2 linked regions of the Roseiconus lacunae genome follow. The main gene of each other region encodes a partner of the protein of the gene in region 2 in a complex. Links are inferred from orthologs where the notes say so. Each region holds a gene or a part of one and is shown on either strand. Other genes may lie near its edges. The genes, in order: FYC48_RS01860 and mnmG.

Region 1 (15,710 bases), on a different replicon or contig from region 2:
TAGTGCCCTGACATTCCTCGAAGCCATCACTTCAAAATTCCCACACTGCCGTAGCCTACTGTCTGTCACGGCCGAATACCTACACCGCGCGGCACGGTACAAAGAAGCCGTCGAGTATCTCGATCGAATCTTAGAAACCTGTGATTACGACGCCTGGGCATGGCGTGAACGATCACTCGTTTGCGCGGCTGCAGGATGGTATGACGAAGCCCATCGAAGCGCAACCCGCGGTTTGGAATGTGAACGCTCGGCGATGTCTTACAACATTTTAGCCGAAGCACTGGTCGGACGAGGAGAACTCGATGCGGCTCGGGCTAATTGCCGACTCGCCATGCAAAGTGATTGTGATCATGCTCCGGCGATGTTGACCTGGATCAAACTCTGTGAAAACGAAGCAGAGACCCGTCAAATTCTCGGCGAAATATTTCAACAGTTGATCGAACAACCCAGCAATGGCGATGGCGTGATCGCTTATAAACGCTTTTCCACGGGGATCGTCGAAGACAGCGAACTATGCGAACAACTCGATGGCTTGCGTGCGGTCCGTCCGGATGTATTGATCATGCATAAGGTCGCCGCCGATCATCATTGCGAGTGCAAACGATTCGACGTCGCCGAAAAGACTTTGACGGATGTTCAAGACCGCTTCAGTCACCTTCCCGAGTATTGGCAGTTCCTCGGCGAAGTATTCCTGTCCAAGGGAGACCTGCCGGCAGCACTCGATCCTTTTGAAAAGGCGTTGCTACTGGATCCGTTCAATAGCGAACTGGCCATTCGAACGTCACACGTCTACCAAGCGGTCGAACGTCCCAAAGACGCCGAACAAACTCTCCGGCGCGCACTCGGGGCCTCTCCTGCCGACTCGAATCTTATGGTCGAGCTTGGCAGAGTTGTCGAAGACGACAATGAACGCTCGACCCTGATTCTCGATGCGGCAATGCTCGCCCCCAACAACGGGGAAACGTGGGAGCTACTGCTTTCGCTCTGCCAATACGAAAACCGCGAATCCGATGCGGTCGATGCAGCCAAACGACTCGTCGCCCAGCGGCCTCATGATTCCAACGCCAACCTACGTTTGGCCGAAATGCTACATCGTGAAGACCAGTGGGAGGAATCGGTCGCCGTCATTCGATCGGCGATTGGTCGCGACCCACGCAACGTTGACTTGCATGGTTTGCTCGCTCAACGATTTAATGAACGCGACATGGTCGACGAAGCGATCGCCGCCTGCTCGCCAGATGGGATTGATCCCTTCGACCTCAACCAATTGAACCTCTATGCCGCCAACCTGCTGAACCTTAACGGCAAAACGAAAGAAGCCTGTGATCGGATCCTATTGGCACTGGAACGCGACCCGACCAACCTTGATGGCTGGCGACGCCTGGCCGATTGGGCCGAGTCACTGGAAGATAACGAACTGTATGATCGTGCGGCAAACGAACTTCTTGATCGCGCCCCCTATCTCGCTTCCAGCCACGGGTATATCGCGGCTACCAAGTTACGCCAGGGAAGCCGCGACGCTGCGAAGGAGCACCTGCGGCACGCAATTAAGCTCGACAAAGAATACGTCTATGCAATCCCAGAATTACTGGGTCTATATATCGATGACAACGAAATCTCAAAAATTGAATCACTCGTGTCTTCGATGTCCGATAAGGCTGAACCGATGCCGTTGGCGATCGCTCAAAGCACGCTCGCTTTGGCGAAGAAAGACTACCAGGGGTTTGTGACGGTGCTTCAGCGTTTGCCTGATGACCAAAATCCTTACTACGTCTGCATCGAATCTCTTAAGCAGTTTGAGTTCCCCCCAGACGGTGAATTGGCAAGCGTTCTAGCCAAGACGATGAAACGAAAGAACGCATCGATTGGCGTAGGCAGGGCATGGGGGATCTTGCAAGTCGGTGGCGGCGACATCGCCGCTGCCATCGGACGATTCGGTAAACTGCCACGGAATGACGCGGCCTGCGAGGCCGCCCACGAACTACTGCAAAAAGTTCACAACGGTTGCCGCTCCGACGACCCCGAAACCAAAAAACACTTCAATCGACTCGCCCTTAAACTGATTCGCAAACTTGGATCGACCCTCTATTCGCGTGTGCAACTCTGGGAACCCGCCCTTTGGATGCTTTTTGCCGGTGCACAGTGGCGAAAAGCAAGCTCGGTCGCCGCAAAATTTCACAAGGTGGAAAATCGAGGAGCCAACCACCTCGTTCCCGCGATCCTGGCCGGACTCGCCAGAAGAGACTACCGATTGGTCGGTCAATTGCTCGAAGATGGCGTGACCTATCGCCCCGATAGCATCGACGCGACGTTCCTGATTGTGCGCGCGATGGCTTGTGTGCACCTAGCGCCGGTCGAAGACCTTCGCGAAGCGATCGGACTGGTCAACAAAAACGAGCTCGATGATTCCTTCAAAAAGATGGCGAAATTGGTTTCCTCAGGAGTCGCTTGTATCGAATCCCAAAACGGCGACGAACAAGCTTTGGTCCAGTCATGGCACGACAACTTTGTCGCCATCGGTGAAGACGATCTCGAGCTCGATTTCTGGATCTATTCAGAGCTACGGGCCAAAGTCGCCGAATCAGTTGGTGACCGCAGAACCGCAAAAGCTCGCCGGAAAGACCGGTACACCGGGCCAACCAAAGTTAGCCCCCCGAAAGCGAACATCTAGATGCCGAAGGAATTGCTTCAACAGACTTTTGCTGTAGGTGCTTCGTCGATATCTGAAATGCGACTTAGCCGATGGGCGTTAGCCACGGTTTCAGTGCAATAGCCGGTGTACAACGCACGTCGGTTAATGAGTCGAACCCGACCAGTTGGTCTAGACGGAGCACAAGCCACAGCATGAAGCAATTCTTTACCGGATGATGAGCCCTTACTTTCAGCACGAGCAGGTTCAACTATGCCGCATCGCGAGTGTCGATTTGATCGATCGATCCACGGTCACGCCGTAGAGTGCGGATAGTGGTGTTCTGGCGATGAATTTCAGTCTGCAGTTCACGGATTTGAGAGTGAGCCTGCTCGTTCGCTTGCAAGCTTGCCTCATGTTCTTCGCTGACTCGTTTCAAATGAGCGGTGAGGTCGGACGCCTTCGCGATCAGCAGCTCGTTCGCACGTTTTAATGCTTCAAGTTCTGCAGACACATCTTTTAAGCGGGCCGTCGTTGCCTGCTGTTGATCCGATCGTTCGGACAATTGACGCCGCAAGTCGGCGATGACCTCGTTGCCAGAATCCAGCTCGCGAGTCAACTCGTCGACATGATTGCGGACCGTCTTGTTCGTTGACAGCAGAGTTTCGTATTTGTTGGTCAACTCACTTATCCGTAGCCTTGCCGATTCGAATTGCTGACGGGTTGCGTCCATGTCGACCACTTCATCACGCAAACGAAGCAACTCCTCACGCTGCTCAGCGAATGCCCGCGTTTGCAGCTCACTCTGTTGTTTTAATTGATTGATGTCTCGATCACGCAGATGCAATTGCTTTTCCAAATCGATTACATCAGCCATCCGGCTTTTTAGATCTGCCATATCTTGTTCTTTTTCGCGAAGATCAGCCCCCATCGATTCGATCGTCGTGACTGCCGACTGCAATCGTTCCTGACGAACTTCGACCTCGTCCCGAAGTTCTTGGTTGATCGACCGTAAATCTTCGCACGTCACCGTAAGCTCTTCGTACCGTGCGTTGACGGAAGCAGTTTCTGCTTCGACGGCTTTGATCACTTCGGCTGCCTGATCATTTTGCTGTAGGGCGAGTTCGAATTGTTCTTGGATCTCGGTGAGTTGCTGCTCTGATTCGCGAAGAGATTCGATCTCCATCTCTTGATCGCTCAGTGAAGCATTCAGCCCGGCGATTTGTCGATTCGCCTCCTTCAGTTGTTCCGAAATGGCTTCGTTCGCTTCGGTCAAAGGCCCGACCAATTCCACCTGTTCGAGCAGACATGCGATTTCAACTTCCCGGGCTCCCAATCGATCTTCCAAATCTTCGGCAAGCGATGATTGTGTCTGCAGTTGCGACTGCAATGTCGCGAGCTTCGACTCGAGCTCTTCGGCCAACTCTGATTTCGAGCGCAGCTCGGTCAGCTCCACGTCTTTGTCACGGACGCTGTTGGTCAACGATTCCATTTTGTCGACGTGATCACGCAGTCTGTCCGCCAGCGATTGATTGTCACTTTCAAGGGATTCGATGACGGCAAGTTGCTCCTGAAGCTGCTCTCGTCCCTCTTCGGAATCTCGCAACGTTGACTCAGTCGACTCAAGCTGCTCACTAAGCTGCGTGATCGTTTCAAGTTGCGCGGTTACGGTCTCTCCCAACCGTGAATTTTCAGCCTTCAGTGGCTCGATCTCTTCGCAACGTTTGGAAAGCTCGGCAATCCGCGTTGTTTTATCACTTACACTTGCTTCCAGGCTGACTCGAATCGCATGCTCCTGTTCCACATCACTGATCCAGGATTCCATTTCCGCATCGAGTTCTTCGAGCTCAGCTTGCAGGACCGGCAGTTGCTCCAGTTGTTCGTTTTGCTGACCGCATCGAAGGCTAAGCTCATTGCATTGTGCTTCCAAATCATCGCACTGCTGACGCACGTCAATGAGTTCCTGCAACTCAGATCGAAGTGTCTGGATTTCCGTTCGCAACGTCGCGATCAAGCGATCTCGATCGTCCAACTCAGACATCCGGCCATCATTTTCGAGCTGAAGTTCTAGTAGCTCATTTCGATAGCTTTCGGCGCTGACAAGCTTGGTTTCTAGATCCGATATCTGGTTTTGCTTTTCTTCGACGAGGTCTGCCAAACGCTCATTTTGATCCGCAGTCCGTTCGGCTTGGTCGAGCGCCGACGCCAGCTGCTGTTGCATTAATTCGACGCTGGTAACGATCGAAGCATACTTGCCGGTCGCTTCGTCTTTTTGTTCGACCAATGACTCGATATTCCGCCGCAGCTGTTCGACGATGGTCTCGTTTTGCTCGGACTGTCTTTGCTGGCTGCTCAGGCTACCCTGTAGCGTTGCGATTTGCCGTTCTTTCTCGGAGAGGACTGATTGCAGCGTTTCAGTTTGTTCGAGTAGTTGTTGCGACGAGAGTTCAAGCTCTTCGTCGGAACGTTGTCGCAGCAACACCGATTGCTGCAACTTTTCCAAGCTATCTTCCAGCCCCGCGACTCGGTCGTTTTTTTGCTTTAACTCTTCCCGCAGCGACGCGACGAGTTCATTGTGTTCAACAGCTTGACGTTCGGACTGTTCAGTTAACGCAGTTAGCTCTGCGTGAGAAGTTTGGAACACCGAAAGCTTTTCCAGCCTTTCATTCAGTTCCTCGACCTCGATCGTCAGTGCCGAATTCGATTCACGCAGAGCGTTGATGGTTTCGTCTTGCCGCGCGATCTTCTCATTTGCGGCGATCGTCGCCGATTCTGTCGAATGAGTTTCGCGATCAACCACTTCCCGATCCGCGATCGCTCGCTCTTTCGCCGCAACAGCTTGTTCGTACTGGTTCTGCAACGACTCGTTCGCGATCTGAAGTGAATCGAGTTGTTCGAGCATCTCCTGGTGCTTTTTTGTCCGGTCTTGCGAATCGGATTTTGCCTCGGCTAACGCCGCGTCAAGCTCTTCATTGTCTGCACGCAGCGCGGCGATCTCGTCATACAATCGATCGACGTCGGACGTCGCGGTCTCCAACGACCGAGTCAGCTGCTCGACCTGACCGCTTTGATCTTGCTGACCGCTCGTCTGAATCCTCAGTTGCTCTTCAAGTTCCTTGACTCGCTGATCCTTGTCGTCACCGTCGGAATAGAAATAGAGATAGCCAAGACCAAACCCGGCGCAGATGAACACAAAGATTGGGAATACTGGCAGTCCAAAGATCTCGCCCATCGTTCGATTCCGTTCGTCGTCGTTTCGCGAGTTGCCCGGCAGAGACCGATTCGTTCGGAGAAAGCAGGTACTCGGTGTTTGGTGTCTTTTCGGCCGGGCCGGTGGCCCAAAACCGAAGCGGCTGGGGGCGGTGTGGCAATCATATCGCCCCAAAATATTGCTCATCGACGGCTATAGCAAACCGAACGACACCACGTCAACGCACATCCTATTTCCCCCACCCCAACGAGGGGCCACCCCAAAAAAGGGGGTCAGGACTCTTTACCGTTCCCTGGTGGCCGCTTTTTAGGGCGGCCTCTTGGACGGAGTGTCGATTCTAAGTCCAAACGCCTGGCGATTGACTCGACCCAGCCGGCATCGCCTAGCGGGCTGCCCCGACGAATCGACCAGCGGATTCGATCTAGCTCCTTTTCCTCCAGTGGTGTATTCACTCGGTCCAGCCAGCCTGGAGGACGACGGATAGGCCAGGGCGAGAGGAGCTTCGGAATCGGTTCGCTCGAACAGTTCCACCGATAAAGTGATCCCCAACGCCAGGCTTCTGCGCGGGCGACTAGTCCGGCTCGCATGGCATTGCGTTCCACGTAGCGGCAGAGCGTCAGAAAGTGGTCATCGTCTTGGACCGGGAAGCTTTTAAAGCGTCCCTGGTACACGTGCCCTTCGCCAGAACTGCTGTAGTGGGCATGGTATCGCATCGTGTGGGTAAGACTGACCCACCGCAAAAAATTGCTCATCCCACCGTCTGCGGTCGGCTGCAGGGCGAAGTGCCAGTGATTGGGCATCAACTGGTATGCCAAGATACGACACGGGTATCGCTCTAATCCTTCGCTGAGAATATTCTCGAAGGCCTCATAGTCGGCGTCTTTATGAAAGATCGTCGATCGCGCGTTGCCTCGATTAAAGGCATGGTAAATGGCGTTCTTCTCGTCGGCTCGCTTGGGTCGTGGCATTCCCCCAGTGTAACCACACACCAGATCGCCGAAAAGAGTCCTGACACCTTTTACATGGTTTCGGTACACTCGGGATGTTTTGAGTATCAACCACGTTTAATGTCGAGGAACGAGATGAGCCAGTCGGGCAATTTGATCGGAGAGATGATCGCGGCATCGGCCAAGCTAGCAATGGGGTACGCGGACCGACTGCTGACGGGAGTCGGGCCAGACGACTTTGCACGTTTTGCTGCCGTCGGTGATACGACTGTTCAGGCTAATCACCCATGCTTCATCCTCGGGCACCTGAGTTTGTATCCCTGCCGAGTCGTCTCGCAGCTTGGCGGGGACGCCGCGTCGATCGAACCCACTGACGCGTTTGAGACCTGCTTCAATAAGGATGCTGCCTGCAGGGACGATGTCGACGGAACGATCTACCCGAACATGGATGCGGTCGTCGATGCTTTTCGCCGATCTCATCAACTCGCGATCGAAACGGTCCGATTAGCTACCGATGATCAGTTCGATGCACCGAATCCGAACGAAGCGATGCGTGAAAAGTTCCCGACGATCGCGGCGATGCATGGGTTCTACTTGGGCGGACACCTGATGATCCACATGGGACAGTTCAGCACATGGCGACGCATCAAAGGCATGGGCGCGGCCTGACGGCGCCTGGCAAATTTACTTGCCGATACAAAAACGGCTGAAGACGCGATCAAGTATGTCATCGGTGTAAACGGCGCCGGTGACTTCACCCAAGAAAGATGCGGCTAACCGCAGCTCGCTAGAGACATATTCATGACCGTTACCGCCACGAACAAAACCGATCGCCGCTTCGATCGCTTGCTCGGCTGCGAGCAGACTACCGCGACACCGCGCGGCTGTACCGACGACGGACGCCGAGTCATTCCCTGAAACTTGCTCGAGTGAACGTTCAATCGATTGACGCAGCGTTTCAAGGCCGCGTCCCGTTTTGACACTCGTCGCGATCCATGGTGGCTCCACCAAACATGTAGGATCATCGCATTTAGTTGCGACCCACAAATCAATCGACGACCGCCGCTTCTCATTGGCCAGTCGTCTCATCTGATCGGCATGTACAATGAAGTCCCGATGATTGACGTCGACGCACCAGAGCCGTATGTCAGCATCATGACCGGCCCGACCGCCGAGACTCTGCGCGACCCGCATGATCTGATCTTCCGGCGAGTCACCTTCGACGAATTCTAATCCAGCGGTGTCGGCAAAAGTCACGTCAAAATCACCGATCTGCATCGTGATCGCAACGACGTCACGAGTCGTCCCGGCGACATCGGTCACGATCGCGGCGTCGCGTCCGGCCATCGCATTGATCAAGCTACTCTTCCCTGCATTGGGAAGGCCTCGTAAAGCCAACGTCCAATTCGATTTGTCCTCGCGGCGTAACTCGAGTTGTTCACGTGTCTTCGAAAGACTTTCAGCCATCAACGTCAGTCGAGCCGTCAGCTGATCATCCTCAATAAACTGAATGTCTTCGTCGACAAAATCGAGTCCCGCTTCGACATCGGCCAACAGGTCCAACAGTTCGCCCCGAAGCCGCTCAATCGGCTTGGAAAGGTTTCCCGCCAACTGCCGAAGTGCATGATCGAGCGCCCCGCGTGACTCGGCGTCGATAACCCCCAGCACCGCCTCGGCTTGGGCGAGGTCCAAACGACCGGCCAAGAAAGCACGCATCGTGAATTCTCCCGGCCTCGCCGCCCGAGCGCCGACGGCAATCGACGCATCGACAAGGGACTGCAAAATGGGTAGCGAACCATAGGTATGCAGTTCGACTGACGGCTGGCCGGTATAGCTGCGTGCGGTTGGCCAAAGCAACGCACGAACAGGGACCCGGCCGAGCGGTTCGCCAAGATCTACTTGATCGTCGACACAATGGGGACGCGCGTGACTTGTCGGCTCGATCCCAAGCCGGCGCACAATTTCAATCGCCTCGGATCCCGACATTCGAATTGCCCCGCGCACCGCCGGAGTCGACGGTGTCGCGATTGCAACGATCGTTTCGCCGACTTCGACGACGCCCATCATGACTCGATTTACTTCACTGGCTCTTGCTTCACCGTTCGCATCAACGACTCGCAACGGGCGACGGTTCTTTGACGGCCGAGATCAGACGTGTCGCCTGTGGTGAGGAGCCGGCGACATTGGCTGCCGAGTCGCTTCCATCGCCGACACTGGGGCCCGCCTCCTGAAGGGCAGCGAGCACCATATTTTGGCTAACCAGATCACGCAAGATGATTGGACTGCCGGGAGATTTCCCAGGGTAGATCGCAAGCATCGGAATCGACTTGCTACCGAGTTCGGTTTCAAGTTTTTTGACCAGATCCTCAGGTTGATCGGTTAAGTCGGCGAGCATCGCAACGCCATCAAGGTCCTCGAGCATCTTGCGAGTCGCTTCGGTGTCGAGCGCGACTTCTTTGTTAACGATACAGTTCACGCACCATGCGGCGGTGAAGTCTAACATGACAGTCTTGCCCATCGCGTGCAGTTCTTTCAAACGCACCTCGTCATACTTTTCCCAACGCAGGTGGTCGTCGACAATGTACTCGACGCCACTGCCTTCAGCTCGAATGACGGGTTTGGCGGTCAGGTAGGTGAACGCCGCCAACCCGATGACAATCGCACTGGTCACACCGATTGACCATCCGCGCACCTGCTTTTGCAGTGATTCCCATGGCGGGACCTTACCGATCACCCAACAACCAAACCAAACACCAATCAAGGTTACGAAGACCGGCAACTTCTGCCCATCGCTGAACTGATTGAAAAAGAACGCGACGGTTCCGAGAAACAGAAACGCCAAAAACTCTTTGAGCGTCACCATCCAGTTGCCGGGCTTGGGCAAGAAACCAACCAAGCTAGGAAAGATCCCTAAAATGATGTAGGGAATCGACATTCCCAAACCAACGGTCATCAACACGGCCGCCTTTTCTGGTCCGGGCATTGCGATCGTGTACGCCAAGGCCGCCCCCAACAGCGGACCGCTGCAAGGCGTGGCCATCAGCGTCGCGAAAATCCCGGTGAAGAACGCCCCCGCCGGACCTTCACGTTGCTGCAGGTCTTGTGACTTCTCACCCGTTGCGATTCCCGGCGTCGGCAGCTCCCAAACGCCCAAATACGATAACGCCAATGCAAAGATCAGAACAGTTAACCCAAGACGCACGGGGAAGTAGGCGAGTTGCTGTCCCCACCCGAAGGAAGCGAAGACGGCGAGGCAGGTGAGCAATCCGAAGACGCACAAAATTCCGGCAACATACGCGAAATTCAGCATCATCACACGTTTGCGATCTTCGCCGGCTTGTTGGACAAAGCTCATCACTTTGAGACCAACGACCGGCAATACGCAGGGCATCAGGTTCAAGATCAAACCGCCACCAAAGGCGAGCAACAAAATGAACGGCAAAGCAGCTTTTTGCTCCGACTGGCTCAAGACAACCGGTGTTACGGCGTCCTCTGATCCATCCTCAGCCGTTGCAGAATCATTGACTGCGATCGCTTCGTCATCGGCGGTCGACTGCGAAGACAGCTTTGGCTCTTCGGTCGCTCCGATCGGAGCGACTCGATCAACCCAAGCATTCTCGGCTGCGGCGTCGAGGACGTTGACGTACTTTGCCGCGGTGATCTTGATCGGCTGAAGTGTTTGCTCGGTCTTGTCGGTGACATTGATCGTCGCAGTAAACTCCAACCCCATCGGCTGCAAACAACTGCTGTCCGTGCAAGCTTGGTAGGCGATGAAGCCCTTCAGTTCATGCGGACCAGACGAGACGGACTGGGGAACGGAGATCGGCAGTGACCAAGTCGCGTCGCCTTTGTGATAACGTACCGCGGGGAGCACTTCCGATTTGACAAGCGGCTGCTCTGTGTGGGGCTCGCCAACTTTCAGGCCGCCCTTTTCGGTGACGACAAAGTTGGTCGCATTCCGGCTATCATCCGTTTTCGCACTGTAGACGTGGTATTCGCCGGATGGTTTGGCACGGAACACCAATTGCCCACGTTGGCCGGGAGCGATCGACGCTGAAACACCGGCCAACCAGGAGACCTCGTAATCCTCTTCTTGAAACTTCGTTGTCTTTGCAGCCGGATCGGCAAATGGGTCGACATTCTTAGCCGCGTCGTCGGCGTTCGCAAAAACCGTGGTTCCGCCCTCCAGTGGACCGGCGTGGGCTGCCGTCAACGTCGCGTTCGCGGGCATGCAAGAACCGCCGGTTTTACAAACCAACGATTTAATGTCGACTTCGATCGCGTCTTGATATCCGCGGGGAAGTTCAAGCGGTGCCGACCACACGACTTTGCCGTCATGTTCTTCAATCGTTACGCCCGGGTAAACGTCCGAAACGCTTTTGGCGGGCGGCGCGTCGGGCCGGACGGGACCGGTGATTTTTACCGAACTTGAATTCTTGATGCTGATCTTGGTTGGCAGAGGACCGCCGGATGGCTGAGTCGTGGAGTAGATATGCCATGACTTTCCAATGATCGCTTCGACTTCCAAACGGCCTTTGTCACCCGATGCGAAGTAACGGGCGGAAAACTTATAGGGCTCGGCGTTGTTTTCCGCGATGCTTCCAAAATTGATATCGCCGAAGAGACTTTCGTCATCTTCACTGCTTCCCAATTGCCCGAACCCATCGGGATTAAACGTCGAAGTGTCAAATTGCGCGGCGACCGGGCTTGCCGCGATCGCGACCGAGATCAACGCCACAAAAGCGACAGCGGCCCAAGCCAGCCGACGCGAATTTTGGAACGTCAAACGGGACGAAGCCATGCTGTACAGGGAAGACGTCATTGCTGGTCGCCGCATCATTCGAATAGGGGTATCGGTTCGATTCATGATCGCTCGCACTATCATTTTTGTTGCCCCCGAAGTTTACTTGTCGAGGACAAAAAACGTCAATGTTCTGCATCGCGAGAGGCGTAATCGGTCAATCGACCAAGTCGCCGTTGCACACGGTCTAAATCAGGAAATTGTCGTGACTCGTCTATCAACCAGACGACCCAATTTGCCAAGCTAATCCATAGTGAAGCACGGGCAATCGCTACCAATAGTTTACTAGAAGTTGCTGGTAGTGCAGGAAATGGCGTGCCGGGAGAACATTCCGCCAACGTTTGCTCGGCGATCTGGGCCGGAGCCTGCCAAAAACACTGGAAACTCCCCAACCAGCGGGCAAAATCGACAAGGGGTGAATCGACCCTCATCGCATCGAAGTCGATGATACCGGTGACCTGCCCGGCGTCGAACAACAGGTGCTCCTGATGAACGTCGCGAAGAATCCAATGTTGTGGCAAATCAACGCCGCGAAACTCTCCCAGTTCGGCACCAATTTGATGGCATTTCCGCTCCCAATGTAGCCGCAGCACATGACAGGCATCGGAAACGCGCCAGCAAAGCTCCTGGGGGACAGACCCCACTGTCTTGCTAGCAAGACAAGTCTGCAGGGTGACAGAGCCCCGGCGAATCCGATCAAGTCGTTCCTCGATCGCGGCCGACGGGGACAGAGCAGGCCAAGGTTTGAGTTCGCGGAGCGTCCGATGAACCAAACCGATTGCCTGAGCACCTTTTCGAACGAGCTCCCAATCTGCGTCCTGAGCGATCGGCTGACCGTTGACCCATGTGGCCAGCTCCCAGAGTCGCCCCTGTTGATCGGCTACCAAAGTCTGCCCGTTGAGAGCCGCTCTGTATTTCGGAATGATCCGAGTCCGAATTGCCAGCTCTGATACGACTCGGTGAATTTGGGTGACACGTTGAATTGACGCCCCCGCGGGCCAACATTTGAGAGCAAAACCAGCGGCTGCTTCAGTTGAGCCCAAAAGGCTACCAGAGTCTTTGCGGACAACACATCGGAACACGGATCCACCGCTCAAGCCACCGGGTACCAGATGAGTCGACTCAACATTATTGCAAGCAAGTAATAACTGCCGAACGTCCTCTGGAATCACGCGAGAAAAATCTCCAATGTGCAAATGGTGGGTGGCACCTTACAGGTGCGTGGCACCCTACAGGTGCGATTGATTTGCATTCACCCGTCGGCGCTGAAGTAAAAGCGGAACAGACGCAAAAGCAATTACGGACAGCAACGCAGGCTCGGGGATCGCGGTAATCGCATCGACCCTACCGAAGTTGCTTGAGTATTGCAGCGGAGTTCCATCGGCTTGACGTACCCATCCGGAAAAGCTGACATAAAAGGTTTCCGCTGAATCTCCGTTGTGCTGGATCCCCAACGATGCCATTCGTTTTGATTCGCCAGGCGATAACGTGACGTCCAGATTGCTTAAAGTGCTATCCGCGAACTCCAAGCGGATTTGTCCGGACGGATCCGTGATCGCTTCGTCGGCGGCGATCGCTTCACTGTCTCCCGCAAAGATGTAGTCTGGAGACGTCGCAAAGGATTCCGATTGTGAGCTTTGAAACCAAAGGTTGGCGTACGGGTCGGGGCTGGTCAGCAACTCAAACTCTAGAGACGCAAAAGTCTCGGTCGTCCCGGAAGTCGAGACCCAAACATCAAGCTGGCCAGTGCCACCGATCGGAACGGTCGCTTCACTGAGCGTAAAAACCACCTCCCCGCGACACTGAATCGACGCCGCGCACGACACTACCATCAATACTAGTCTCAGCATTCAAACGCTCGATGAGTGGAGAAAACGTTGAATCAGCTCGAATCGAATCCGCCAGACTCTAAGCCGCCAAACAACGCCCCGTCATTGTAGCCAAACTGACACGTCGGGTTTGTGCGACGAGCCAGCTTGCCGTCATGCTGGTAGTGTTTCTTCGACGTCAAAAATCTAAAGCAGCCGAACGGCATTAGACACGGTTTCTGCGCAATAACCGGGATTAACGCCTGTCGGCTGATGAGCCACGCCAGACATTTTGTCTCGACGGAGCGTTAGAGCAACGAACGAACAATTTCATCACACGTCGATAGGACCGACGCGTTTTGACATTCAAAGCGAAAGCATCTGCGGTCACTCGCTTCGATGGTGATCCATAGGGTCTCCGGCGGCATCACCGATTCGACTTTGTCGGCCCATTCGACGAGCACCCAAGTCTGTGGGGCGTCGAACAGTTCCTCGACGCCAAGTGCTAAGAACTCATCTTCGTCATGCACACGATAAGCATCCATGTGATGCAGCATGATCGGACCGGCAGCCATGGTCGCTTGATAGCTGGAAAGCAACGTGAACGTCGGACTGGTCACGTCGCTCGCATCGATCCCTGCCGCCTTCGCGATCGCCTGGGTGAACGTCGTCTTCCCAGCCCCAAGGGTCCCCACTAACCCGATCGTCAACTGCTCCGGTAAACGCCCCACCATCGCGTCGGCGAGCCGCGTTAGTTTCGACAGATCAACTTGATCGAGTTGCAACATCGGAAGCCATTGCGGTCAGAAAAACGATCGATCCACTTGCGGTCGTCGGTCAGCGTTCCTTTAAGGAACCAACCAAAACGCACCGCTCATGAATGCGCCCTGAGCCAACGCGCCACGTGCACTGATCGGCACCGGAGGAACGATCCAAGGGGCACAGTTACCGGGGCGATAATAACCCAGGGCGTAGACACATTCGTCAGGAGGATGAATTCCCATCTTGTAAGGCAACACGGCGATGTTGGCGAAGAAGTGCGCCGACGAGACGACCGGTTGCAACCAAGGACCGGCAGTGTGGCCGTAGCGTTCCAAGTTGACTTGTTCAAAGTAACGCGGCTTGCTGCAAAGGTTGGATGCCTTCCAAGTCATGGTCAGCGGAGTCCAGTTTCGCGGCGTATATGCAACCTGCTCAACCAAGCATTCCTTCGGCAGTCCCCAGTTGTCGGCAAGATAACCGAGATCACCTTCGCTTAACTGATTGACGGGAACTTCTTCTCGTTCGCCAGCTTCGGTTTCAATGATCACTTGCTCGTACGCGAGGCCAACAAGACGTCCACGTGCGATCTCTTGGCCGCCAAGGTTACTCCAAGGACGAATCGATTGACGCGTTTCAAACTTTTGCCGTTGTTTGTCGTAGTCTTCCGGATCAAACAAATCGGGACGAAACGGTGGGCTTGGATCCAGCGAAATCGTATCGATAGTTTCCCGGGCAATCCGTTCGCGAAAGTCTTCGCAGGACAGTTCGTTTGGTCGCAACATTGATGTTTCGCCGAAGGTGGCTTCCTCATTCATTCGGCCGCGTCCGGGAAACCCGTCCGTCGGACGATCGCTCGGAGACGCCTCACCGGAAGGGCGATCAAGCTGCGCCGGTGGCGTAAAACGAAAGCCGTCCATCGAATCGGCTGCGTCCGGCGACGTATCCGGGGTCGGCACCGGAGGCTTCTCGGTGGCTGGTGCGGGTGCCGATTCCTGCGGGACGGCTTGCCGATCGGCCTGTTGTTCGGGAAACAGGCTGGGATCATTCAGCAATCCGCGAAGCTCGGATTTTCCCGCAGACGCGTCGGCCGGTGCGGGCAATTCTTGATCGGGTAGTGGAATCTGCTCGGTCGCCGGAGCCGTCGGATCAGGCATCATTTGACCACGGAACGGATTCGCTGGCGTCGATTGTTGCGGCAGCGTTGTTTCGGGAAGACCAAATCCACCGGTCGCCGGCGCCTCGTCGACCTGTGGGTCCGGAACCGGAATTGGGGCGGCAGCCATGCGAGCCGAGCTGGCAGGCGGAGCGGCCTTGGTTCCATCGGCAAACGGATCGTTGAAGAAATCTTCCGGTCGAGGCAAACGCTCTTGAAGCTGGCCTTGAGCGATCGGGGCCACGCCGCGTCGGTAATTTGCCACCGGTCCGCGTTGAGGTCGGCCTAAGCCGGAACCACCGGCCGTGGTCGCAGGTACCGATTCGGTGTGCGCGGTTTGCTGGATCACCGGCTGACGGGTTTGCCGAACAGAAGACTGTTGGGCGAACGCGTTGTCCT
Region 2 (15,711 bases):
TCGCAGTTCCAAGTCGCTCGATCAAGTCAAAGAGCAGCACGCGTTGATGGCTTCCGGGCGAGTGAAAGATTTTCTTGGCGATTGGTTAGCCGAAGCGATCGAGATTCGCGACTTTGAATTGTCGGTTCGCGAAGTTCGCCAAGCGACCAAAGGTGAGCAAGAGAAACGATCTGGGCCGCATGTTGTCGGTTTTGAAACCTCCTCGATGTCTCTGTCCGAAAAGTGGACTTGGCCGGAGACAGCCGAGAGCGAGGCTCGGATCCGTTTGCCAGTCGACGAATTTCGAGCCGGGGATACACTGCGTTTTTGGCTGCAACAAGACGGCACGCTTTGGAATTCGACGGTCATCGATCATACGTTTAGTAGTCCGCTTTTGATCTGGCAGTTGGCTAAGGGATTACGGCTTGACGATAGCGCCAGCGAATACTCGGTCGCGTTGGAAACCGATCGGGCGTATGGGCCCCCGGTGAAGCTGGAACGAATCGTTAGCGGCAAGGCACGTCCGGCAACCGTGACGGATCAACCGCTAGGACAAAAAGTAATTGACCCGATTGATTCCTTGCCGCTTTAAACGGAGAGCGATTGCTAGGCAGGCCGACAAAACGTGTTTGGATCGATTGTGTGTATCGAATCTTTATTATTTGAGGTGTTCAATTCATGGACCGCGTCTTCAATCGATCTGTCGATCGTCAAAGCCGTTGGACGGCGGGTGGCTTCATCCTTGGTCGTGTCGCATTAATCCTGTGGGGCTGTTTGTCGGGCGCGACGGTTGCCTTTGGTCAAGTGGCAACGCAATCCGACTGGATGTCACTCGAAAGCAAACGGGAGACCGCATCGCGAAAACTTGACGAACGGGAACTCGCCAGGCGTTATCCCAACGGCAAAAGCTGGGCGGCAACGAAGGTACTTCGGCTACGTGGACTGGCGGTCAACGAGAACTGGGGAATCGAAGGTCGGACTCACGTGGTTTACACCAATCGATATTCCGGCAAAACAACTGTCCTGGACAATCGACTCGGCGACATCACGTTCGAGATCGAAGTGCTCGAAGCGTCTCAGCAGAGAATTGTTAGTGAAAAGCGACTGCGCGTTGCAGACTTTAGCGATGCCTCTCCGATTTTTAAAATTGGATTGGAACAACTTTTGGATGTCACCCGAGCCGCCGTCCCACCGGCGGATGTCGCGTACAAGTTGTTGGTCACGTACGGCAAAGTCGATCCTCGATACGAAAAAGCGTTGACGCGTTTGGCGGAGGTCAGCGGGTTTGATGTGGAGCGTTTGACGCAGATCGACGAAGCTCGGCTGGTCGAAGATCCCGCGCAGTACTCCGGCTGCACGTTCGAAGTCGTTTGGTCAAATGGTTTAGGAATAACAAAAGTCCGTCAAACGGCCGGACCGGTCACGGTGAAGCTTGACGACGTGCGTCGGTGGGCTCAAGCGGCCGATCCCTTGCTAGACTATTACGTCATGGAAAACGTCAATCGCCCCGTTAACGATGCGTGGAAAGTCGACGCGGGGAATGCCGGTTCGATGCTGGTCCATGGCGGCGGATCTTCCAGTGGTTCGATCCAACTACGCTACTTGCGCGATGCGATTTACGACGGAAAGGCCTGCCGGCAATTGGCGATCCAAAACGGTGACTTAGCATTGATGCTCGATCACAATGCGAAGAAGTACGACGCTCGGGTACGTGGCATTCAAGGGCGTGTCTTTTTCGGAAAAGATGACTACCTAATCTTGCAGGCCAACGGGACATGCGACATCAAAGCCGATGTTCGTAGTAAGAATCATCTATTGTTCGGAACAAAGTGGCAGCGGGATGTGCAAACCGACTTTCGCTATGAAGCCCAACGATTGAACGATCAGCCGGCGCGTTAGCCTGTTGCAGCCATTGTCGCTCTAGCGTTACTGAGCCAGTTTGAGGACAAGACTTTCGAGCAGGAAGCGGTCGAGTCCGTCGGAGCTGTGCGTGCCCTTTAAACGCAAGTCAGCATCGAGTAGCCACTCCAGCAGTTTGGCTGCTCGCTCGCGCTTCATTCGTTTCATATCCGCTGTTGCGCGACCAATTTCGAACGGTCGCATTCCGCCTTTGACGAGAGAGTCTTCCAGGTGTGGTTTTTTACCGGCACGTTCGGCGGCCAAGTGAATGGCGGTGGCCAGGCCGAGTTTGCGTAGCGAATACGCGATTTGTGGCAGTAGGGCGACCGGCGGCTGACCCCCAGAGATTAACTTGTCGAGTTGCAAAAGTGCTTCGGCAGCGTTGCCCGATGAAATCGCATCGGTAATTTGCCAAATCGTCTTGCCTTGCCATCCGGCGACAACGTCACGGACCAACTCTTCACCGATCGTTTCACCGGGCGGCTGGTAGCACGCAAGTTTGGCGATTTCGGTATCTAAAAATCCAACATCGTCGCCGAGCATTTCCACCAACGCGTCGGCAGCTTCGCCGGTCAATTTGGTTTGATGTCGGCCGGCGACAAATTCGGTCAAAAATTTACGACGTGATACGGCCGTCGCGCCGGTTTTTTTCCCCGTTTCCCCGCTACAGCAAATCAGTACGTGGGATTTGTCCAGGGCTTTGTAAACTTTGGTATTACTCGCGAGCGATTGAAGCTGCAAAATCAATCGTGCGACGCTGCCCGGTTTCGCCAAGTAAGCTTCGACTTCGGCCCGGTTCGACGACAGGAACGAATCGGCGTCACGAATCACGATGGCCCGTTTCTCGCCCATGTCGAATAACGAACCCGTCGAGAGTTCATCGTTGACATCGGACCAACGTGCGGTGTTGCCATCGAATTCCGTCACGTCGGAATCGCCAGCTAGCTTATTCGTCGCCCATCCCATCAATGTGCCGTCGCCGCCGAATAGGCCGGCAACAGAAAAGTCATGCGCATCGGCATCGCTGCTTTTGGTCAGGAAATCGAACGCGTGTACTTTGGACATGATGTTGACCAGGCGGTTGTTGTTTCCGAGTCCAAGGTGGCGCCAAGCTGTCGCACGAACCTTGCGGGGCTTATCGATTCAGTGAGCCGCGGGCCCAACGATGCCATCATCGCCCTTCGAGGCGCGTGGCTATCGCCATCGGCTCACTATTGTCGCCTTCCGCTCCGCGAAAGTAGCGTTCATCGGGCTTGGCATCCATCGATGGAAGGCCGTGGCGAAATCATAGACCGCGCCGCTGCGAAAACCCAGACCCTGAACGGGGAGGCTCTGGCGGGTGATGTCGATGTTCGATTTCAAATGTCACGATCCGATCGCTCACTTGCGTTTTCGTCTTTCGAGCCAACTGCCGTATTCCCAGCGATCTTTCCATTCGTTGAGATACGGTTGGTAGTCGGCGCGTTCGGTCCAGAACATCGGTCGGGGGTGCATCGGGTCGACGTCGCCTTCGGGGTAATCGCTTCCCGATTCGCTGGCATCGGTTTCCGCGAGCCACGCTTGAAGCTGTTTGACCATCCGCTGTTTTCGTTTGCGGTTTTCGGCGGAGACGTCGGTTGTTTCCGACGGATCCTCGACGAGGTGGTAAAGTTTAAAAGGGCCATCAGCCAACTGACGCGTTGAAATTTTCCAATCGTTGTCGACCATCGCGGCCATCTTCTTGTAGCGAAAGTAGAGGGCTGGAACTCGTCGAGGGGCTTGGTTCTCGCCGCCGAATAAGCGTGTCAAACTAGTGCCATCGGCCGGTCGGTTTGGAGTGGGATGTTGGGTATCGGCCAGTTCCAAAATCGTCGGCATCATGTCCATCACACTGGCCGGATAATTCGTCCGCCGCGGCTCGATCGTACCGGGCCATTCAATGATTCCCGGGACGCGCAAACCACCTTCATCGATCGTTCCCTTGTTGCCTTTCAAGCCGCCTGTGGTGTCAGGTGTGATCTTGGGCAAGCCGCCGTTGTCGCTGCAGTACCACAGGACGGTGTCCTTTTCGATGTTCAACCGGCGAAGGCTTTGGCGAAGTGTTCCGACACTGCGATCGAGCGCAACCAACTCTCCGTAGTGCTGCTTGGATTGTTCATCCAAATGTTCGAATGCTGATGCGTCTTCCTCGGAGGCTTTAAAAGGCGAATGAGGTGTGCCGTACCAGATCACAACAAAGAACGGTGCATCTTGTTTAGCGAGTTTGCCGATGTGATCGACCGCTTGTTCGACAACAACATCGGAGGAGTCACCGCGGTAGTCTTCGATTTGTCCGTTGCGGCTCATCAATGGATCGCGATCATAAAAATTGGTGACCGACAACCAGTACTGAAATCCGAAGGTGCCGGGATGAAACGGGTCGTGATCGAAGATTGGGACACCGGGGCCGCGCAATCCGTTGAGGTGCCATTTCCCGAAATGTGCGGTGTTGTAACCAGCATCGGCCAAGACTTTTGGCAGTACGGTTTCTTGGTGCCGGAGGGCGTAACCATGCTCGGGGACTCCGACGCGATAGCAGGAGCGGCCGGTGAGTACTGCCGCTCGCGTCGGGGAGCAGACCGGGGCACCGGCATAAAAACGATCGAATCGCAGTCCGTTGGCTGCCATCGCGTCGAGTTCCGGTGTTTTAAGCAAAGGGTGCCCGTTGTAACTCGTTTCTCCCCAACCTTGGTCATCCGCCATCACCAGGATCACGTTCGGTGGGGCGGCAGAGGTCGACATCATGGTGTTTAAAAAAAGGCACCCAGCGAAGACGGCGGTCGATCCAAATCGGGCGAGACGCGGAGGCGGAAGCATCATCATTGAGCCTGTGATGTGGAAGAGTGACGGGGGAGCAAACGGCAGCGAATAGAGCAGGGCAGGGGAGTGCCCGGAAAGACGCAGGTACGCCTGGTGCACCCGTGCGTCGCCGTCAAGCTGGCTTCATTGGCTTCGGTGACGCAGTGATTCGCTGGGAGGCAACGTCTTTCGCGAAGTCGCATCAAGCGGGCTTTCCAGATAGTTTATCCGCAGGAACGTCGGCGAGGGGCACTTAAGCGGAAAGGAAAGGAGGGATGGAAATCGTTGTCTTTTTCTTTCTTTGAAGCGACGAAACCCTGCAGTTTAATAGGGGTTCAATGCGATGTGACCGTGGTGAACGGCACCGCTTTCCCCGCCCTTGGACTCCATGCGATGAATTGCATGCAACTTCTTGAACGCCTGACTGGTATTGTGGTTTCGGCTTGCTGTTTTGCAGTGGTGATGGGGACCGTCGCGAAGGCTGACGACGGCGAATTGACCGTGGTAACGCTACGAACAGGGTATTTGATCGTTGAGGGACGCTACATACAGCCCCCTTATGTGATCGAGCACACTCAGGACACGATCACGATCAATGGCCAGGAGTTCGATCGCGACTATTTTCAAACCGCCGATGAGAAAGCAGCTGAGAAAGAAGCGGGGCAAAATACCGCCCAGCATCATCGTTCTCGCCAATTCTCTGACCGTGAGTTCGATGTGACTCCGGTTGCATTCGATGGCGGATCGGGGCGCCGAGAGTATCGTCGTGGCGAGCATGCCAATCGTAACCAATCGGATCGTCAAGTCGCTCGCGGCGAATCAACCGAGACGGCAGACGGCCAAGACGCCGATGGTGATCGCCGACGTGGTCGTGGAGGCTGGGGGAGTGGCCATCCATACGAAGGCCGCGGGTTCGGAGGTCCTTGGGGTGGTGGCCGTTTTGGCGGGGCACGAAGTTTCTATCACAATGGCGGCGGACAATCGCTGTATTCCGTCGCAAGCGATTTGCGGCAAGCGTCGATGGGGGGCATCGTTGCGATCTACCCCGAACACGAACCGTTGGTGCTCTACCCCAGTGGTGCGGGGTATCAGTTGCTTCAGTTGTTGACCGACCGGGCCAACATTTCGGCCGATCCGCCGGAAAGTTTGACGACGAATGAGGCCTCCATTTGGAGTCGTTTGGTGGCAGACTTTCGTCCTTCCGGGGACTTTACCGAACGGGCCGAACTTGACTTGCAACGGGTCGATGAAGCGGGCGCCGACGGCGAACGAACTTCGGCATCGGTCTTTTTGAGCGATCGTCTGGCGTATCCCCTTTCTCTGTTGGGGATGGTAGGCGTTGTGCTAGGGTTTGGTCACTTGCTGTCCAATCGGCCGACCGTTGACACCGAGACCCATGACGAAAAGAAAAGCCACAAGATCATCGTGCAGTCGCTGGTCATTATCGCTTTGTTCTCGATCGTCGATTTGGTCTGGACGTTGACGGCGTCCAATGCCGGCGCGATGAAAGAGCTCAATCCGCTAGGTAGTCAATTCATTAGCGATGCGCGACTACTGACGTTGTTTAAGTTGTCGGTCACCGGCATGTCGATCGGTATTCTCTACACCTTGCGTCGTAAACCGATCGCACACTTGGCATCGTGGTGGTGTTGTTTGCTGATGACCCTGCTGACCGCTCGCTGGGTTGTCTTTCAATCGATGTTTCTTTAAGGCCCGCTTATCGCATCGCCCGGCTTTGGCAATGCAGCAGATCCGTCTAGCCCCCGGCTGGGAAACCGATGGGGGCCGACTGCTGAGCCGCCGGCCCCAATTGTTGTACCGATCGATATTGCATGGAGATCGTAGCAAACGCTGGGCGACTGATCCTCATTTCAGATGTCGGCGGGACGCTAGCGAGTTCGGAAGCCCAAGATTCTTGCTCGCGGTGCCAAGCCGCTCGTCTGGATGGGCTGTTCTAGGAGATAACTGCCGGTGTTCCCTGCCTTGTCGATAGCGTCGATTCGCAGGTAGATCTGCCCCGGCAGTTTCGGATCTGCCGGCCAAACGTAGACACCGTTGTTTTGCAATCCGGCGGCGATCGTTGTCCATGGTCCAGCCAGCGAATCAGAAAACGCCAACGCGATTGGGCGAGTCGTTAGATGTTCGTCCGAGCAATCGTATTCGACCACTAGCGAACCGACGCGATCGCCCTCGCCATACCGCGCCGAGGTAATTCGAACAGAAGGCGGTGTTTGATCGACGAGGACGGCGATATCGGGTTTGTCACCGGCGAGCGGACTTGGACTGGCTAAGCCGTTGTTACCGAGCACCACGATGCGAAACGAGAACAAGCCTTCGCCTTTGGTAATGATGTCGAAGGGGCTTTGGCGGTCCGGGTCGGCACCCCATCGCTGCCACGTCCCACCACCGTCCAGGCTGCCATAGAGTTCAACTGATTCGACTCCGGTGGCGCCGACAGCTTCAAGTTCGTACTCCAAGCTGAATTGATTGGTTTCGCTGAAGCGATACGGTACCGAACGAGCCAGTTGGGCGAGGTCAAATTGACGTTGTTGTTCGCGTCCGGACGCTTCGGCTTTCTCAACACGGTGCCGACGTTCTTCGCTTCGTTCTGCCGCAGGCGCGGGGATCTGTTCCGGCGAGCCATTGATCGTCGTTTGATCGGATGGCTTCTCTGTTGGCGTGATAGGCTGCAGCGCTTTTTTGATCGTATCCGGCCGCTGGGGGGCATCGAGTGAGATCGACGGTTTGGCTAGCGAGTTCGCTGCTTCGGCATCCGGGGTCTGGATCCGTTCCACCGGCTGTGGCGAAACTTGCGGCGGATTCTGGCTGGGGGATGATGATCCAGAAGTATCGCTGGTATTGCCTGGCATGGGCTCTGCAGGTTCTTTCTCAGCGTTTGGAGGCGGCAGTACTTCGATGCCTTCCGGTGTGATCTTTGCCGATAGCCCACCCGGTGGCAGCTGCGCGAATTGGTCGGCGTCCGCGTTTACTTTCGCCGAGGTCGTTCCGGCGATCGGTGACATCCGCGACTGGGGCGAATCGAGTCGGCGTGTCCGAGCGTTTTGCGGGTCGGTACCGCGAAGTCCAAACCGATCCAAGCCAAACGTTTCTTGTCGAGTCGACGGCGGTTGTGTCGAAGGGCTTGCCCCGGTCGCGTCCTGCCATGTCGAAGGTGACTTCTGTTCGAAGACACGTTTGGGGACACTTTCGGGGCGAAGGCCGTTCGCATTGAAAGGCGAATTCGGCGAGGTGAATGTGGGTTGATTGGGCGGGCTTTGGATCGGCGGGCCAATTCGCAACTGCGGTGGATCACTTGGTCCGGCCGCCGTTTTGACCGGTGGCAAGCCGACCCCGGCAAGGCCTTTGCTCGGCAGGGTCGCGATTCGCGGACGGCGAAAGGTCTTGGATTGGACCGACGCATTGCCAAGGGAATCGAGCGCGGTGACATGCAGGACGATTTGTTTCCAGTCTTCTGACGGTTGGATTTTAAAATTGCCTTCCGTGTCGACAGAATCATTTTTCAGGGTGATCCATTGGCGGTTCACATCCGTCGCGTAGAGGATTCGTAGGGTCCCCAGTTGGCGTGGATCGTCCAAGACGAGTTGGGCCGAAAGGGTACCTTCCATGTTGGCTTCGCCAGTCAGGCCAATCGAGGGGCCGGTCGTGTCGATCACGATTTTCCGTTCCGCGGAAAGGCTAGCCCGATCGGCTTCGTCATCCGAGGTGATCGCGTGGGCGAACCAATGCTCTCCGTCCGTGCTCGCTTCAAAGTGCAGTTTCTCGACCGGAAGCGGTGATTCGGTCGCGATTTGCCAACTTTCCCCCTTGTCGGTAGAGACGTAAAGTTTCACGCTGCTGGCCGATGTTTGCCCATTGATGTGAAAGGGGATGTCGAACGAGCGAGAAGCGATGACAATAACGTCATCGTGCGAGCGCACGTCCTGTCCAACTGCGGTCGAGGCCTTCGCGCCAAGAAATAACGCGGCCAACAATGCGATCGTTCCCAGCGCAAGCTGATTGGCACGAGGGCCGCTTCGGTAGCGTGTGTCGGCGCATCGATCGATGCCTGCGGTCTGATTGCTGCACAAAGCGTCGGTCGTGAATCCCGTTGGCAGTCCGCAGGTTGGCGATCGGAAGCTCGCCGACAATGCGACATGAGTCTTGACGGAGTTTTGCCGCCTGCGATTGATCGATGGATCTGGGCCAATGACAGTCATCAAAATCGTCAAAGTCGAGTGAAATTGGTACACACCGTTTCTGTCGTCGGCAGCTTGAAGGGGCGATCTTGATTGCGATCGGCGGAAAAGACGGTGTCGCGAAGGTGACCGCCCGGAAAGAGTCGGCCTAAGCTGTCGGGCCAGTGAGTTAAGAAAACGAAAGACGTTCCAAGATGATTGAATACGAATACGACGTCGTGGTGATTGGCGCCGGGCATGCCGGAACCGAAGCCGCCGCGGCCGCCGCCCGCTTGGGCGCCAAAACAGCGTTGCTGACTACCAATTTGGATACCGTCGGGCAAATGTCCTGCAATCCCGCGATCGGCGGCGTTGCCAAGGGGCAAATTGTCCGCGAAGTCGACGCCTTGGGTGGGTTGATGGGGCGGGCGATCGATGCCACTGGGATACAGTTTCGTTTGCTCAATCGCCGCAAAGGCCCGGCGATGCACAGCCCTCGCGCGCAAGCCGACAAGAAGGCGTATCAACAATTCATCAAGCACGAGATCGAACTGCAGCCCGATCTTGATCTGCGGCAAGAAACCGTCGAAGACCTGCTGACCGAAACCACCCCCGACGGTGAGAAACTCGTCGGCGTACAAGTCCGTGGTGATGCGGTCTATCGCGCCCCGACCGTCGTGCTGACAACGGGGACGTTTCTGTCGGCGGTGATGCACACCGGCGATGCGAAAACCGCTGGCGGCCGAGCAGGCGAAGGGACAACGAGGGGAATCAGCGGTGCGCTTCAGCGATTGGGATTCGCGATCGATCGATTCAAGACCGGAACTCCGGCTCGATTGAATCGACGGACGATCGACTATCGATCACTAGAAGAACAACCCGGGGACGATCAACCTCAACCGTTTTCGTTTCTCAATGACACGATCGACATTCAGCAGGTCCCGTGTCATATCGCAATGACAAACCCAGCGGTCCATGATCTGATTCGAGCCAACTTGCATCGGGCGCCGATGTATAGCGGGCAGATCAATTCACGCGGACCGCGATATTGTCCATCGATCGAAGACAAAGTCGTTCGCTTTGCCGACAAAGACTCACATCAGTTGTTTCTCGAACCGGAAGGCCATCACACCGAAGAAATCTATGTGAACGGCATCTCGACCAGTCTGCCCAGAGATGTTCAGGATGCGATGTTTCGTCAGATCGAAGGCCTTCAGAATGCGCAGATCATGCGCTACGGGTATGCGGTCGAGTATGACTACTGTCCGCCGACTCAGTTGTGGCCGCACTTGGAGTCAAAGACAGTCCCTGGTTTGTTTTTGGCCGGACAAATCAACGGGACCACCGGTTACGAAGAAGCGGCGGGTCAAGGCTTGATCGCCGGGTTGAACGCCGCCCGCATTGTCGCCGGTAAATCGACTTGGGTGCCAACACGCGATCAAGCTTACATCGGCGTGTTAGTCGACGATTTAGTGACCAGCGGTACCGACGAGCCGTACCGGATGTTTACCAGCCGCGCGGAATTTCGATTGTTGCTGCGTCAAGACAACGCGGACCGGCGATTGACGGCCGACGCAGATCAGTTGGGCCTGATCGAGGCTACTCGCCGTGACGCTTTTCAGCAAAAGCTGAAAGACATCGCCAAGGCGATGGAGTTGCTTTCTGCGTCAAAGGTCAGCACCGCCAAGGGGGATGTCAAAGGAGATGTCTATTTGCGGCGTCCCGAAGTCGATTGGGAGGTGATGTGTTCGATCGTGCCCGAACTCGGGGCGATCGGGGCTCAAGCCGCCCAGCAAGTTGTCTTTGATATCAAGTACGAGGGCTACGTCAGTCGCCAGCGAGACGAGGTGGCTCGGCAGCAGCGGATGTTGAAGAAAAAGATCCCACAGACGTTCGACTACGCCACCATCACGGCAATGCGTGGCGAAGCTCGTGAAAAGCTCAGTTCGATCAGACCCGTGACACTCGACCAAGCCCAGCGGATCAGCGGAATCACGCCTGCTGATATCGCTCTTTTGTTGGCCTACCTCGAAGCACCCTCAAAATAGGCAACGGAGAAAGCGGGAGTGCAGCGGGCGAGCGAATCAGGTCGGCAGACGCCTCGGTTTCTCTATTGGTGTTCGCTAAACGCAGATTGTTCAATCGACGCAGATTAGTGGTTCAACTGCGAATCCTGGCTTTTTGAGCACTCAGTTGTCCAGGTGAAAGTTCATCTCTGTGGCTTGATCGCAGGTTGAATGGGCTCGGACTCGCTGTTCTGACTTGGCTAGAGATGGCGTTATGAGATGGCGTTATTGCGTACGCGATCGCTTCAATGGGTGGGGAGATGCCAGCACAGACCGTGTGGGAATGAACCACCTATCTTGACCCAGGTGCCGGAAACGGTAAGATTCGCTGGTCGGGCAATGCAGGCAAGCTTGAGGGTTTTGGAGTTTGCTGCTACTTACGTTTTTCGCACAATTTGCGGCGAAGTGCTCTTGTGCAGAAGCGTGGGGGTTTTGCTAAAAGACGCGTGTCGTGTTGGTCTAGTGACGAACACGGCTGTGCAGAATTTTGATTGGCACGGAAAGACGCGCGTGATGGGCGAGCTTTGTTGAAAGCAAACAGCCCACCGACTTACGCACAGGTTGGGAATAGGCTCGTCCAGCAGGGAGGATGGTTTCTGCGATGACCACGAAAACGGTCTTTACGACAGGCGAAGCGGCGAAGATTTGCAAAGTCAGTCAGCAAACGATCATTCGTTGCTTTGACAATGGCTCGCTGAAAGGCTTTCGCGTACCGGGAAGTAAGTTTCGACGGATTCCTCGTGAACAGCTTTATCTGTTCATGAAGGACAACGGAATTCCGACCGATGCGCTCGAGAGCGGCAAGAAAAAATTGTTGATCGTTGACGACGATCAAGACTTGGTCGAACTGATGAAGGAAGGGTTCGAACGCGACGGTCGATTCGATATTCGAACCGCCAACAACGGATTTGATGCCGGAATGGGCGTCAAGGAGTTCCGTCCCGACCTCGTCGTGCTCGACGTGATGCTTCCCGATATCAACGGTAAAGAAGTTTGCCAGCGAGTTCGAAGCGATCCGGCATTGGACATGGTCAAGATTTTGTGCATCTCAGGGATGGTGGAGCACAACAAGGTTGACGCGCTTAAAGCGGCCGGTGCAAACGATTTCATGCAAAAGCCATTTGCGATCGATGATTTGGTGCTTCGCTCGTGCGAGTTGTTGGAAATGGAACGTAGCGTTAGCTAGCGTTTTGTATCCAATCGGGAATTCGAGTTCGACGCATCAGCCTTGGGGCTCAACCGTAGCGGAAGCCGTCGAGGCATTCGGTAGTCGCATCGTCGCCTTGTGCTCCGCAAAAGTAGCGATGACTTACTCAGCTTTCACCGAGTGAAAGGCGACTATCGCTAAATAGACAAACCGCCAAGCCATTCGGTAACCGGCGAGTTCCGCTACCCAAGAATAGATGTCGCGTAAAACATTGCAGTGCCAACGACAATGGACGTGGTGAGCGTTCCAACACCAACGGAAGAGCCGATGATTTCGCAATCGACTCGAACGCACGGCTGGTGGGGGCTATTGCCGCCGATTGTTGATGACGAGTTTTCTGGGCAAGAGCAACACGATGGCTCACCAGATGCCCCGTCACGAAGATGGTGGTTACCGTTGTCCGATACGGCAATGACTGCAATGTCACTAGCGTTGTCGAATGAGCCTGATCAGGCAAGCCGATCGCTGGAGCGGCGTTTGATGAAGGCGATGGCGAGTGATCCGCCGCTGCTATTTTTCGCGATGTTGAACGCCCCGACTGGGGCTCTCGTCGCACTCTCTGAGCTGGCCGGTTGGTTTCTAACCGATGAATTTCATTCGCTTGTTTGCGACAACGAGTGGCTGTTGGCCGCTCCTCAATTGAACGATGCCCAACAGCGACAATGGTCCTGGCTAAAAGCCAAGTCGGTTCGCCGCGATCCCCAGACTTGGGGTGATGATTTAGGCGATTGGTTAAAGGTTCTGGGACCTGATCCGGCAGGCGTGTTTACAGATCGTCTGCCGCGTTTGATTTGGGATTTGGACGAACAGGACAATTCAGTCCAGGTTGCCGATGGCAGCCAATTGTTGCATCGACTGGCACAATCGGCGCGTCGGCAGCGGAATATCGAGAGTCAATTTTTAGCGTTTGCCGAAGAACAAAAACTCGCCTCGGCGAAGCAGCTTGCTTATGGCTTAAGTCACGAGATCAACAACCCGCTTGCAAACATTTCCGCCCGCGCCCAATCGCTTGCCCATCAAGAGGATGATCCAAGGCGCCGTGAGTCGCTCGAGCAGATCACTCGGCAGGTCTACCGGGCCCACGAGATGATCGCGGGGTTGATGTTTTACGCGAATCCGAGCGAGCCCGAATTTGAGCGAGTGGACTTGGCGGAGGTCGCTTCCGAAGCGTTCGAAGAGTTTCGAGCCCAGCTCGATTTGTCGAGTGCCGACTTAATTCTCCATCTTCCCGATGGGCCTGCCGAAGTCATTGCGGATCGTTTGATGATGCTCGAAGCATTGCGGGTGTTGCTTCGCAACGCGGTCGAAGCGGTTCAGGGACGGGGCACGATCGTGGTGTCACTCGGATTCGAATCTGGTGCAGCCAAAATCGGTGAAGAAGAATCGATCGAATCGCGGGCATGCTGGAATTTATCAGTTGCTGACAGCGGTCCCGGGCTGACCGAGGAGGCTCGACGACACGCGTTCGATCCCTACTACAGTGGTCGCGAGGCTGGCCGTGGTCTCGGACTTGGTCTCTGCCGGGCACTTCGAATTGCCGAATTGCATCAGGCTTCGATTTCGCTTTCAAGCGGTTTGGCGGGATGCGTGGCAACGCTTTTGGTTCCCGCGGCGGGGTGAGGATCGCTTCCTCACAAAGAAACGCAGGAATCTTGACCGCGAACGTCCTCTGTCTTTCGATGGCCTGGTCTTTCCAAGCCCTGGTCTTTCAAAGCCACAGTCTTTGGCGGATAATCGCGGCCAAGACCATTTAAACCAATTTCAGAGCTTAGGATTCATGCTCGATTCTGCATTTGAATTGCTTCGTCAGCAGGCTGAGGGAGAGAGATCGGCTGTCGAGATCGCTCAGCAGGCGATCGCCGCGATTGAATCATCGCAGCCTCAGCACAACGCTTACACCCATTTCGATGGTGATTTGGCATTGGCGACGGCGAAGGCGATTGACGAGAAACGTGCCGCCGGCAAACCACTCGGTCCGCTCGCCGGTGTCCCCGTTGCGGTCAAGGATGTGATTTGTACATCGGACATGCCGACGACCTGTTCATCGAAGATGCTGCGTGGGTTCCGGCCACCGTATGATGCGACCGTCGTCGAGCGATTGCGAGCGGCCGACGCGGTGATCGTTGGCAAGACCAACATGGATGAATTCGCGATGGGCGGCAGCACCGAAACCGGTGCCTTCGGCGTTACCAAAAACCCATGGGACGTGACGTTGACCCCCGGCGGCAGCAGCGGCGGAGCGACCGCGGCGGTGGCGGCTCAGACGGTACCGCTCAGTTTGGGAACCGACACCGGCGGCTCGATACGCCAGCCGAGCGCATTTTGCGGTGTGACGGGACTGAAGCCAACCTATGGTCGAGTCAGCCGGTATGGGTTGGTCGCCTTTGCCAGCAGCCTGGATCAGATCGGTCCGATCGCATGGAGTGCTAAAGAGTGCGCATTGCTGCTCAATACGATCGCCGGATATGAACAACGCGATTCGACGTCGCTCGATCGTGTTGTTCCCGATTATGTCACGGCGACGGATTCGAACGACTTGCGCGGTGTTCGCGTCGGCGTGCTTCGCGAGGCAATGACCGCCGATGGGGTCGACCCCGCGGTGCAAGCAGCGGTGGCACACGCGATCGGCGTGTTCGCCGAATTGGGGGCCGAAATTGTCGACGTGGATCTTCCCCACCGCGAGTACTGGGTGCCGACGTATTATGTAATCGCACCGAGTGAGGCGAGCAGCAATCTGTCGCGATATGACGGTGCCCACTACGGTCATCGTAGTGAAGACAGCGATAACCTAGAAGCGATGTACTGCAAAAGCCGAGCCGAAGGATTTGGTGCGGAAGTCAAGCGTCGCATCATGATCGGGACGTATGCGTTAAGCGAAGGCTACGCCGACCAGTACTACAACCAGGCGTTAAAAGTTCGTGGTTTGATCCGCGCCGACTATGACGCGGCCTTTTCACAGGTCGACGTGTTGTTGGGCCCCGTTACGCCGACGCCTGCATTCGAACTGGGGGCCAAAATTGACGACCCGATTCAAATGTACCTATGCGACCTATTCACCGTCGGCGCCAACTTAGCCGGGGTGCCTGCGATCTCACTGCCGGCCGGATTGACGGACGGTGGTCTGCCGGTCGGGATTCAGTTGCAAGCCCCCGCGCTCGAAGAATCGCGGCTCTTGTTCGCCGGAGCGGCATACCAGTCGGCGACGGACTATCACACCAAACGACCTCGCGGATAAGCCATGGCTGAGCTACCGACTACGACGATTATTGGACTGGAAGTCCACGTTCAACTGCGAACCCAAACAAAACTGTTCTGCGGTTGTAGCACCAAGTTTGGTGGACCGCCGAACACGCAGGTCTGCCCGGTTTGCTTGGGACTGCCGGGGGCGCTTCCGGTGATGAACGAACAGGCGATCGAACTGGCAATTCGAGCCGGACTAGCACTTCAGTGCGATATCCCGCCGATGACAAAGTGGGACCGAAAGCAATACTTCTATCCCGATTTGCCCAAGGGCTATCAGATCAGCCAATTCGATCTTCCGATCTGTGTCGACGGCGTGTTGGAGATC

The links.
Region 1: the proteins of mnmG (region 2) and FYC48_RS01860 are in contact, whole or in part, in a solved structure (PDB 9HIP), measured with the Escherichia coli proteins. The link is inferred for Roseiconus lacunae from one-to-one orthologs.

The regions. Positions count from the first base shown.
Region 1 is NZ_VSZO01000001.1:551,931-567,640, forward strand. Bases 6,664-9,611 are described here. They hold FYC48_RS01860 (tRNA modification GTPase), read right to left. Parts: upstream 8,855-9,611; coding sequence 7,472-8,854; downstream 6,664-7,471. Other genes in these bases: FYC48_RS01850 (transposase), read right to left, coding at 6,664-6,808; FYC48_RS01855 (DinB family protein), read left to right, coding at 6,923-7,456; FYC48_RS01865 (protein-disulfide reductase DsbD family protein), read right to left, coding at 8,895-9,611. Also shown: FYC48_RS01840 (tetratricopeptide repeat protein), read left to right, coding at 1-2,671; FYC48_RS01845 (coiled-coil domain-containing protein), read right to left, coding at 2,901-5,861; more of FYC48_RS01850, read right to left, coding at 6,113-6,663; more of FYC48_RS01865, read right to left, coding at 9,612-11,609; FYC48_RS01870 (phosphotransferase), read right to left, coding at 11,714-12,760; FYC48_RS01875 (hypothetical protein), read right to left, coding at 12,818-13,438; tRNA (adenosine(37)-N6)-threonylcarbamoyltransferase complex ATPase subunit type 1 TsaE, read right to left, coding at 13,705-14,184; FYC48_RS01885 (hypothetical protein), read right to left, coding at 14,245-15,710. UniProt on the Escherichia coli protein: Exhibits a very high intrinsic GTPase hydrolysis rate. Involved in the addition of a carboxymethylaminomethyl (cmnm) group at the wobble position (U34) of certain tRNAs, forming tRNA-cmnm(5)s(2)U34.
Region 2 is NZ_VSZO01000012.1:154,479-170,189, reverse strand. Bases 8,553-11,501 are described here. They hold mnmG (tRNA uridine-5-carboxymethylaminomethyl(34) synthesis enzyme MnmG), read left to right. Parts: upstream 8,553-9,085; coding sequence 9,086-10,918; downstream 10,919-11,501. Other genes in these bases: FYC48_RS16910 (hypothetical protein), read right to left, coding at 8,553-8,912. In the rest of the region: FYC48_RS16935 (hypothetical protein), read left to right, coding at 1-571; FYC48_RS16930 (hypothetical protein), read left to right, coding at 658-1,878; holA (DNA polymerase III subunit delta), read right to left, coding at 1,906-2,943; FYC48_RS16920 (sulfatase-like hydrolase/transferase), read right to left, coding at 3,259-4,641; FYC48_RS16915 (DUF5658 family protein), read left to right, coding at 5,098-6,405; more of FYC48_RS16910, read right to left, coding at 6,585-8,552; FYC48_RS16900 (response regulator), read left to right, coding at 11,538-12,122; FYC48_RS16895 (sensor histidine kinase), read left to right, coding at 12,411-13,763; Asp-tRNA(Asn)/Glu-tRNA(Gln) amidotransferase subunit GatA, read left to right, coding at 13,921-15,378; Asp-tRNA(Asn)/Glu-tRNA(Gln) amidotransferase subunit GatB, read left to right, coding at 15,382-15,711. UniProt on the Escherichia coli protein: NAD-binding protein involved in the addition of a carboxymethylaminomethyl (cmnm) group at the wobble position (U34) of certain tRNAs, forming tRNA-cmnm(5)s(2)U34.